3 regions of the Brenneria tiliae genome follow, and region 2 is predicted to be linked to each of the others. Evidence: riboswitches for the same ligand, from Rfam matches in the RefSeq annotation. Region 2 holds a riboswitch; each other region holds the start of a gene.
The links. Region 2 has a riboswitch for thiamine pyrophosphate ahead of thiB (thiamine ABC transporter substrate binding subunit). Riboswitches for the same ligand answer to the same signal wherever they lie in the genome.
Positions count from the first base shown of each region.

Region 1: another riboswitch for thiamine pyrophosphate. It lies ahead of thiM (hydroxyethylthiazole kinase); the one in region 2 lies ahead of thiB (thiamine ABC transporter substrate binding subunit).
Region 3: another riboswitch for thiamine pyrophosphate. It lies ahead of thiC (phosphomethylpyrimidine synthase ThiC); the one in region 2 lies ahead of thiB (thiamine ABC transporter substrate binding subunit).

Region 1 is NZ_JAKPCB010000102.1:305,927-309,200, forward strand. Features, by position in the region: gene thiD (bifunctional hydroxymethylpyrimidine kinase/phosphomethylpyrimidine kinase) at 1-622, opposite strand, end outside; gene thiM (hydroxyethylthiazole kinase) at 619-1,413, opposite strand; TPP riboswitch at 1,454-1,556, opposite strand; gene MFP24_RS20050 (amidase) at 1,644-2,831, opposite strand; gene MFP24_RS20055 (ABC transporter ATP-binding protein) at 2,821-3,274, opposite strand, start outside.
Region 2 is NZ_JAKPCB010000100.1:254,178-257,451, reverse strand. Features, by position in the region: gene sgrR (HTH-type transcriptional regulator SgrR) at 1-1,143, shown strand, start outside; TPP riboswitch at 1,185-1,325, shown strand; gene thiB (thiamine ABC transporter substrate binding subunit) at 1,468-2,421, shown strand; gene thiP (thiamine/thiamine pyrophosphate ABC transporter permease ThiP) at 2,397-3,274, shown strand, end outside.
Region 3 is NZ_JAKPCB010000080.1:25,775-29,048, reverse strand. Features, by position in the region: gene nudC (NAD(+) diphosphatase) at 1-675, opposite strand, end outside; gene rsd (sigma D regulator) at 781-1,242, shown strand; TPP riboswitch at 1,372-1,514, shown strand; gene thiC (phosphomethylpyrimidine synthase ThiC) at 1,614-3,274, shown strand, end outside.

The sequences.
Region 1 (3,274 bases), on a different contig from region 2:
GACGGGTTCTGACACGGAGAGAGGTAAAACGTCGCGGCACCGCGTTGCGGCTAAACAGCCAGTCCGGGCTCTCCTCCTCGCTCAGATGACCGCCTTTCATCAGCACCGCCCGACACCCCATATCCAGCAGCGCCTGCCCCTGCCGGCGCATTTCCCGCTCGTCCACGGCCGGCGCGCAATCAAGCAGGGCGGCCGCTTCCGGCAGGTTAGGCGTGATAATGGACACCTGCGGCAGCAATAAACGCCGGATCGACGCCACCGCGTCGGGAGAGAGCAGCGGATCGCCGCTTTTTGCCAGCATCACCGTGTCGAGCACCACATAGGGCACCGCGTAATGACGCAGACGCTCAGCCACCGCGTCAACGATATCGGTCTGCGCCAGCATGCCGATCTTGGCGCCGTCGATGCGCACATCGCTCAGCACGGAGTCAAGCTGGGCCGCGACAAATTCAGGCTCAATGCGGTAGACCGACTGAACGCCGCGCGTATTCTGCGCCACCAGCGCGGTAATCACCGTGGCGCCGTAAGCCCCCAGAGCCGAGAACGTTTTCAGGTCGGCCTGAATGCCCGCCCCGCCGCTGGGGTCTGTGCCGGCAATGGTTAACGCATTGATTCGTTTCATGCCAAATCCTCCCCGCGCAGACGATAGAGAGCGTCAAGAAAGGCCGGAATAAAACTGCCCGGCCCCTGGGCGCGGCGCGCGGCCTGTTGCCCGGCCAGCGACATCACGTAACAGGCCGCCGCAACGTGGGATAAGCGGTCGCCCTTCAGCGCGCAGAAAGCGGCGACCACCGCGGACAATGCGCAGCCGGTTCCCACCACGCGGGTCATGATTTTATCCCCGCCGCTAATCGCCCAGTCAAATGAACCGTCCGTTACGTAGTCCACTTCGCCGGTCACCGCGACGACGGTGGAGAACCTGCGGGCCAGCTCGCGGGCGGCGGACAGCGCGCTATGGGAATCGTCGGCGCTGTCCACGCCGCGGCTGCGCGCGCCCAGTCCGGCCAGCGCCATGATTTCGGAAGCGTTGCCGCGAATGGCCGCCGGTTTTAATTGCAGCAGTTCATGGGCGAATTCGCTACGGTAAGTCAGCCCGCCGACCGCCACCGGATCGAGCACCCACGGCGTGGCGGACTGATTGGCGCCGTGGACCGCCGCCAGCATGGCGTCGGCGCGATGGCGCTCCAGCGTGCCGACGTTGATCAGCAGCGCATCGGCCAATGCGCTGAACTGCGCGGCTTCGGCGGGGTCCACCACCATCGCCGGCGACGCGTTCAGCGCCAGCAGCACGTTGGCGGTGAAAGATTGCACCACATCGTTGGTGAGACAGTGCACTAAAGGAGACAAGGCGTGAAATTGCGTTAGCGAGGCCGCCGCCTGGGCAGCCGGTAAATCGACGGGTCGAGCGTTCATCATTCCCCCAACCGGCGTTCAAGAAGGCGGTAACCGGTTGGTCGGCATACCGTGACTTCCCTACGCTGGCATAATCCAGATCAGGTAATGCGGGTATTTCTCAGCCCTGTGGTTGATAAACCAGGGCACCCCGAGTCATGTAATTCATCGCCTATGGCTAGGCCTGTACAGTATCGCCAACAAACGCCGCGACAACAATGCCAATTTGCCGCGCGGCGGCAAGTTTGTGCTTAATTCGCGGCAAGATGGCGGCGGGCAACGCGCGCCGCGGCGCGCACCAGGCTCAGATCGCTGCCGCGCGGTCCGATAAGCGAAATCCCCAGCGGCGCCCCCTCTTTGTACGTCAGCGGCAGGTTCAGCTGCGGGATGCCGCACAGCACGGCAATGGACAACAAATGGTGCGACAGCTGCCGGGTCTGTTCAATATCCTCGTCCCGCGCGTCCAGCAGCGGCGCAATATCCGGCACCGTGGGCAATACCAGAATGCGATTGCCCAACAGCGCCTGCCAGTCCTGGCGAAAGCGCTCGCGTACGCGACAGGCGTTCTGATACTGCTCGTCCGTCACGCCGGCGCCCCAGGCAAAACGTCCGGCCACATCCGGTCCCAGCGCAAAACCGTAGCGGGTGATTTTTTCCCCCTGCGCCAGCCAGGCCTCGCGCCCCTGGATAAAACGGAAAGCCCAGTAGGCCTCTTCCAGCGCCGGAAGCTCGCCGGACAGCGGCGACAGTTCGCCGGCAACGTCCTTGATGCTTTCCAGCGCGGGCCGCAACGCCTGTTGCGATGCCGCGGGAAGCAGGTCAAACAGCCGATGGCTGATGACCCATTGCGCTTGTTGCGCCAGCGGGGCGTCGTCCTCACCCAGCAAACACTCCCCCACCCGCTCGAATAAGTCGGCGTCGCGGGTGAAGTAGCCCGCCGTGTCCATACTGGGGGCCAACGGCTGGCAATCATCCAGGGAAATCCGTCCGTGACTGGGGCGCAGGCCGAACAGACCGCAGTAACTCGCCGGCGTGCGGATCGAACCGCCGGTATCCGTTCCCAGGGCGAAATCGCACAAACCGTTGGACACCGCCGCCGCCGATCCCGATGACGACCCGCCGGGAATGCGTTCCGGCGCCGCGCCGTTGCGCGGCGTGCCATAGTGCGCATTCTTGCCGCTCATGGAAAACGCCATCTCGTTGGTATGGGTTTTCCCGACGAATTCCGCCCCCGCCTCCAGCAGCCGCCGCACCGTCGGCGCCGTGCGCTGCTTTATGCCCGACATGGCGAGCACGTGGGGACTGCCGCCGCCGGTCGGATACCCCGCGACGTCGAATAGATCCTTAACCGCGAAGGTAAAACCGGATAACGGTCCCTGAGGCGCATGCTCAACGGCGGCCGGCGGATAGGGCATAAAAGCGAAAGCATTATCTTGCATGATCGTTCCTTAAATTCACGACGGCGGATGGCTCTTCCACGCCGTCGTTCCAGTGATGACAACTGATTTGATGCCCGGCACTCACCTGCCGGGACGCCGGTATCTGGCTGCGGCACAGCTCGCTGGCGCGCGGACAGCGGGGAGAAAACGCGCATCCCGCGGGCAGGCGGGTCAGATCCGGCGGCGAACCGGGAATGCTGACCAGCCGTTCGCCTTTTTTCAGGCCCCCCTTGGGGCGGGTGCTCAGCAGCACCTGGGTATAGGGGTGAAGCGGATTATGCAGCAATTCATCCAGCGGCGCCTGTTCGACGATGCGCCCGCCGTACATTACGGCGACGCGGTCGGCCACTTCGACGGCCGCGCCGATATCATGGGTCACAAAGACGATGGAAAGCCCGAGCGCCTGCTGTAGCTCGCGCAGCAGAATCAAAATCTGAATCTGC
Region 2 (3,274 bases):
CAAATGTTGTCCCCGCAGCACTGGCGGTTTTATCTGCGTCCGTCGATTCGTTTTCATCACGGGCGGGAGCTCGCCATGCAAGACGTGATCGCCTCGCTCACCCGGCTCAATACGCTGCCCTTATTCTCCCATATCGCTAGCGTGACCTCTCCGATGCCGTTCGTGATTGACGTCCGGCTGAGCAGCCCCGACGACTGGCTGCCCTGGCTGCTGGGCAGCGTGCCGGCCATGATCCTGCCGGAGGAGTGGCGCACCCTGCCTGATTTTGCTCGACAGCCTATCGGAACCGGCCCTTACTCCGTGACGCGCAACAATAATAATCAGCTGAAAATAAAAGCGTTTGATGACTACTTCGGCTATCGGGCGCTGATCGACGAGGTCAATATCTGGGTGTTGCCCGACGCCACCGAGGTGTATCCCTGCTCCCTGCACCTGGAATCGGATGATTCATCCCACGATGAGCTGGAAAGCCGTATGGAAGAGGGGTGCTATTTCCTGCTGTTCGATAAGCGTTCGCCGCTCGCCGGCCAGCCGCAGGTGCGCCGCTGGCTGTGCCAGATATGCAACCCGATCGCCCTGCTCGGCCACGCGGATAACGCGCATCAGCGCGACTGGTCGCCGGCCTATAGCTTGCTGCCCCGTTGGCATTACCGGCAGCATGACGAAGCGCAGGAAAAACCGGCGGAACTGAGAGAGCTCACCCTGACCTTCTATCATGATCATCCTGAATATCAGATGATCGGTGAAATAATAAAGAAAGTGCTTAAAACACACGGCGTTAAACTTACCATCCATACGGTGACCTACGAGGATTGGTATCAGGGGGAAGCGCAGAGCGATATCTGGCTGTGCAGCGCCAACTGCTATCTACCCCTGGAATTCTCGCTGTTCGCCATGCTTTACGAGCAGCCGCTGATGCAGCATTGTCTGGAGGAAGATCTGCATCAGGACGCCGTCCTGTGGCGCAGCAAAGCGCTGCCGATGGCGGAATGGAGCGAAAAACTGGTGCGTAGCGGCCAGTTGCATCCGCTGTTTCACAACTGGCTGCAACTGCAAGGACAGCGCAGTATGCGCGGCATCCGCATGAATACCCTGGGGTGGTTCGATTTCAAATCCGCCTGGTTCGCCCCGCCGGAAAACTGACGCCCCGGCTTTCCCTGCCCTCGCCAAGCCTTTACAATAGGCCGTTCTCAACGGGGTGCGAAAACGGCTTTGTCCCTGATATCAGGCTTTATCAACTGTCTCTAATGCGTTTTTCGCTGAGAAAATACCCGTCGAACCTGATCCGGTTAATACCGGCGAAGGGATTTGAGAGTGTTCATCGCTGACTCAAAGACCTTTGCCACCCTATAACGACAGGAGTGCAAAGTGTTGATTACATCGCTATTAAAACAAAACGGGTTAAAACCCGGGCCGCTGAAACGCCCGCTTTCCCTGTGGAAAACAATCCTTCCCTGCCTGCTGCTGATGTCGGCGCCGGCGTTCGCCAAACCGGCGCTCACGGTCTACACCTACGACTCCTTCGCGTCCGAATGGGGCCCCGGCCCGGTGATCAAAACCGCCTTTGAAAAAGAGTGTGAGTGCGAACTGAATTTTGTGGCGCTGGAAGATGGCGCCTCGCTGCTGAACCGCCTGCGCATGGAGGGGAAAAACAGCAAAGCGGATATCATTCTGGGGCTGGATAATAACCTGCTGCAGGCGGCGGAACAGACCGGGCTATTTAGCCGGCACCAACTGGATACCGCCGCGGCCGTAAAGGTTCCCGGCGGCTGGAACAACGCCACCTTCGTGCCCTATGACTACGGCTATTTCGCCTTTGTCTACAACAAGGATAAGCTGAAAAATCCCCCCAGGAGCCTGCATGAACTGGTCGACAGCAGCGAGCCGTGGAAAGTGATTTATCAGGATCCCCGCACCAGCACTCCCGGACTGGGGCTGCTGTTATGGATGCAGCAGGTGTACGGCGAACAGGCGCCGCAGGCGTGGCAAAAGCTGGCGAAAAAAACGGTTACCGTCACCAAAGGCTGGAGCGAAGCCTACGGCCTATTTCTGAAAGGCGAGGCCGATCTGGTGCTCAGCTACACCACCTCCCCGGCCTATCACATCATTGAAGAGAAAAAAGACAGCTACGCCGCGGCAAACTTCAGCGAAGGGCACTATTTGCAAATCGAAGTCGCCGGACAGCTGGCGTCCAGCAAGAACCCGGCGCTGGCGAAACGTTTTATGCAGTTCATCCTGACGCCGGCATTCCAGCAGGCTATCCCCACCGCCAACTGGATGTATCCGGTGACCGACACCGAGCTGCCCGCCGGCTTCGCCTCCCTTGTCGTACCGGAAAAAGCCTTACAATACAGCGCGCAGCAGGTGGCGGAACAGCGGAATAACTGGATCCAGGCATGGCAACGCGCCGTCAGCCGCTGACCGCGGGCAGCCTGTGGCCGGGCGGACTGGCCGCCACGCTGCTGATCTCGGTGGCGCTGCTGGCTTTCGGCGCGCTGTGGCTACAGGCGCCGGAAAACCAGTGGCGGACGCTATGGCGCGACAGCTATCTGTGGCATGTTATCCGCTTCACCTTCTGGCAGGCATTTTTATCCGCCCTGCTCTCCACCCTGCCGGCGATCTTCCTCGCCAGAGCGCTTTATCGCCGGCGTTTCCCCGGCCATCGCTGGCTATTGCGGCTGTGCGCCATGACCCTGGTGCTGCCGGTGCTGGTGGCGGTTTTCGGCCTGCTGAGCGTCTACGGCCGCCAGGGCTGGCTGGCGCACCTGCTGGAGGCGGCGGGTCTTCCCTACCGTTTCTCCCCTTACGGACTGCAAGGCATTCTGCTGGCGCATATTTTCTTCAACCTGCCGCTGGCGACCCGTCTGCTGTTGCAGTCGCTGGAGGGCATCGCCACGGAACAGCGCCAGTTGGCGGCCCAGTTGGGCATGAACGGCTGGCAGCATTTCCGCATTGTCGAATGGCCCTGGCTGCGCCGGCAGATCCCGCCCACCGCCGCGCTTATCTTTATGCTCTGCTTCGCCAGCTTCGCCACCGTGCTGTCGCTGGGGGGAGGACCGCGGGCCACCACCATCGAACTGGCGATTTATCAGGCGCTGAGCTTTGATTACGATCCGTCGCGCGCCGCGCTGCTGGCGCTGATTCAGATGACCTGCTGCCTTGGGCTGGTGCTGCTGAGCCAACGATTAGGCCGCATGCTGCCGGTGGGCAGTACCCGGCAGTTGGCGTGGCGCAACCCGCAGGACAGCCTGTTCAGCCGGGTATGCGATAGCCT
Region 3 (3,274 bases), on a different contig from region 2:
CCAGGCTGCGTCGCGCAGTTCGGCGGGATCGTGCTGAACCTCGCCCCCCGCATAGTCCGCCATAAAGGCCATCATCAGCGAGTGCGGGAAAGGCCAGGGCTGGGAACTGATATAGCGCAGGTTCTTGATTCGGATATGGCTTTCTTCCATCACCTCGCGGGCCACCGTCTGCTCCAGGGTTTCGCCCACCTCGACGAACCCGGCCAGCACCGTATACATGTTGCCGCGATGACGGTTGTGCTGGGCCAGCAGAATCTCGTCGCCGCGTCGGATCGCCACGATGATGCAGGGGGCGATCTGCGGGTAATAACGCTCCTTGCAGTGGCGGCACAGGCAGGCCAGCTCGGTTTTACTGCGCACCATCTCATGGCCGCAGTAGCCGCAGAATCGATGGGCGCGGTAAAACTCCGCCAGCTGTACGCCGCGCCCCGCCATTTGAAAAAGACCGACTTCCCGGTCGATTAACTGACGGACGGATGCCATATCGCTATCCCGGTTCTGGCAGACCAGCCGGACGGCCTGCCCCTGCCATTCGCCGATAAGTCGGGCGCTCTGCCCCTGTAATGACCAACTGGACGCCGTTCCCTGCGGCAACGCCCCCTCAGGGAGCCATATCTGGTTTGCGTGACTGACAACCCACCATCCGGTTTCGTCACCTTTTAGCGTGTGTTCCATATCTTTTCTATTGCTCCACTATCACTTCACTGGCATTTTACCACTCTGGGTGATTAGATAACTTTTATAACTGACGGTTATTTTCTACCATTCACGGAGCCAACAATGCTAAACCAGTTACAAAGCCTGACTGACCTCGTCGGTGGCAATAATGCGTTAATCGACCAATGGCTACAAGCGCGTAAGCAGCTGCTGATTGCTTACTACCATCTGGTTGGCATCAAACCGAACAAGGAAAAGCTCTCCCCGCTGGATGAAAAAGCGCTGGATGAATTTTGCCATAATCTGGTCGATTATCTATCGATCGGCCACTTCCACGTTTACGAGCGGATATTGCCGGAAGCCGCCGTCTTCGGCGAACAGAAAAAGGCGTTTTTCAACCAGCTTGATGAAGCATTAAAAAGCAACACCGAGCAGATTATGGCGTCTTACGACGGTCATTTGGCGGCCGCCATCGATGATGAAAACTGTATTGAATTCCAGCAGGCGCTGTCCCGCGTGGGGGAAACCCTGGCCGAACGTTTCGCGCTGGAGGACAATGTTATCCGGCTGATTTTTGATAATTAATATCTTTTTACTATCATATTGTTACCGTTCAGCATCTGACTTACCTTCACAGATACGCTTTCCTTGCTTTGACATACCCGAGCTGGCGTCATAAAGTGTCATCGTTGTAATCAGCCCGTTAATAGTAGGGCTATCTTGTCGGAGTGCCTAGCGCGTTTTCGTTTCTTGAGTGTTAAGCAAGAAAAGAAAATGCGCAGGCTGAGACCGTTAATTCGGGATCCGCGGAACCTGATCGGGTTAAGACCCGCGAAGGGAACAAGAGTAATGTGCCTGATTGAAACCTGCATCAATCACTCTGGCATACCTGGCGTTATTACTCCCTCCGAGCTCCAGACAAGCAATTTTCCCTTTACGCATCACAGGAACTTGCTATGTCTACCAAAATATCCTCATCCCGACCGCCCAAAGCCAGTCGCCGCGACCAGCGCGCGGCCGCCCAGCAGTTTATTGATACGCTGCAGGGGATGGCGTTTCCCAACTCGCGGCGTATTTATCTCACCGGTTCACGCGACGATATTCGCGTGCCGATGCGCGAAATCCAGCTTAGTCCGACGTTAGTCGGCGGCGGCAAGGACGACCCGCAGTACGAACCCAACGAACCGATCCCGGTGTATGACACCGCCGGTCCGTACGGCGATCCGGCATCGCGCCCGGACGTGCGCGTCGGATTAGCCAGACTGCGCGCCAACTGGATTGCCGAGCGCAACGATTGCGCAACGCTCGCCGCCGTCAGCTCGGATTTTACCCAACAGCGCCTGGCGGATGCCGGACTGGATCACCTGCGCTTCGAACACCTGCCGCGTCCGCTGCGCGCTAAACCGGGCAAATGCGTGACCCAGCTGCATTATGCGCGTCAGGGCATCGTCACCCCGGAAATGGAGTTTATCGCCATCCGCGAAAATATGGGCCGCGAGCGTATCCGCGGCGAGGTGTTGCGCCAGCAGCATCCCGGCGAGGGGTTTGGCGCCCGCCTGCCGGAGAACATCACCCCGGAGTTCGTGCGACAGGAAGTGGCCGCCGGGCGCGCCATCATTCCATCGAATATCAATCACCCGGAATCCGAACCGATGATTATCGGCCGCAATTTTCTGGTGAAGGTGAATGCCAATATCGGCAACTCCGCCGTCACCTCCTCGATTGAAGAAGAGGTGGAAAAGCTGGTGTGGTCCACCCGCTGGGGCGCGGACACCGTGATGGATCTCTCCACCGGACGCTATATCCACGAAACCCGCGAGTGGATCCTGCGCAACAGTCCGGTGCCCATCGGCACGGTGCCCATCTATCAGGCGCTGGAAAAAGTCAACGGCGTGGCGGAAAACCTGAGCTGGGAAATGTTCCGCGACACCCTGCTGGAACAGGCGGAACAGGGCGTCGACTATTTCACCATCCACGCCGGCGTGCTGCTGCGCTATGTGCCGATGACCGCCAAACGGCTGACCGGCATCGTGTCGCGCGGCGGCTCGATCATGGCCAAGTGGTGCCTGTCGCATCATAAAGAGAGCTTCCTGTATGAGCACTTCCGCGACATCTGCGAAATCTGCGCCGCCTATGACGTCGCGCTGTCGCTGGGCGACGGTCTGCGCCCCGGCTCGATTCAGGACGCCAACGATGAAGCGCAGTTCGCCGAACTGTATACGCTGGGCGAACTGACCAAAATCGCCTGGGAGTACGACGTGCAGGTGATGATCGAAGGTCCCGGCCACGTGCCGATGCAGATGATCCGCCGCAATATGACCGAAGAGCTGGAGCACTGCCACGAAGCGCCGTTCTATACGCTGGGCCCGTTGACCACCGATATCGCCCCCGGTTACGACCACTTCACCTCCGGCATCGGCGCGGCGATGATCGGCTGGTTCGGCTGCGCGATGCTCTGTTACGTCACCCCGAAAGAACACCTGGGGCTGCCGAATAAGGAAGACGTCAAACAGGGGCTGATTACCTACAAAATCGCCGCCCACGCCGCCGACCTGGCGAAGGGGCACCCCGGCGCGCAGATCCGCGACAACGCCATGTCCAAGGCGCGTTTCGAATT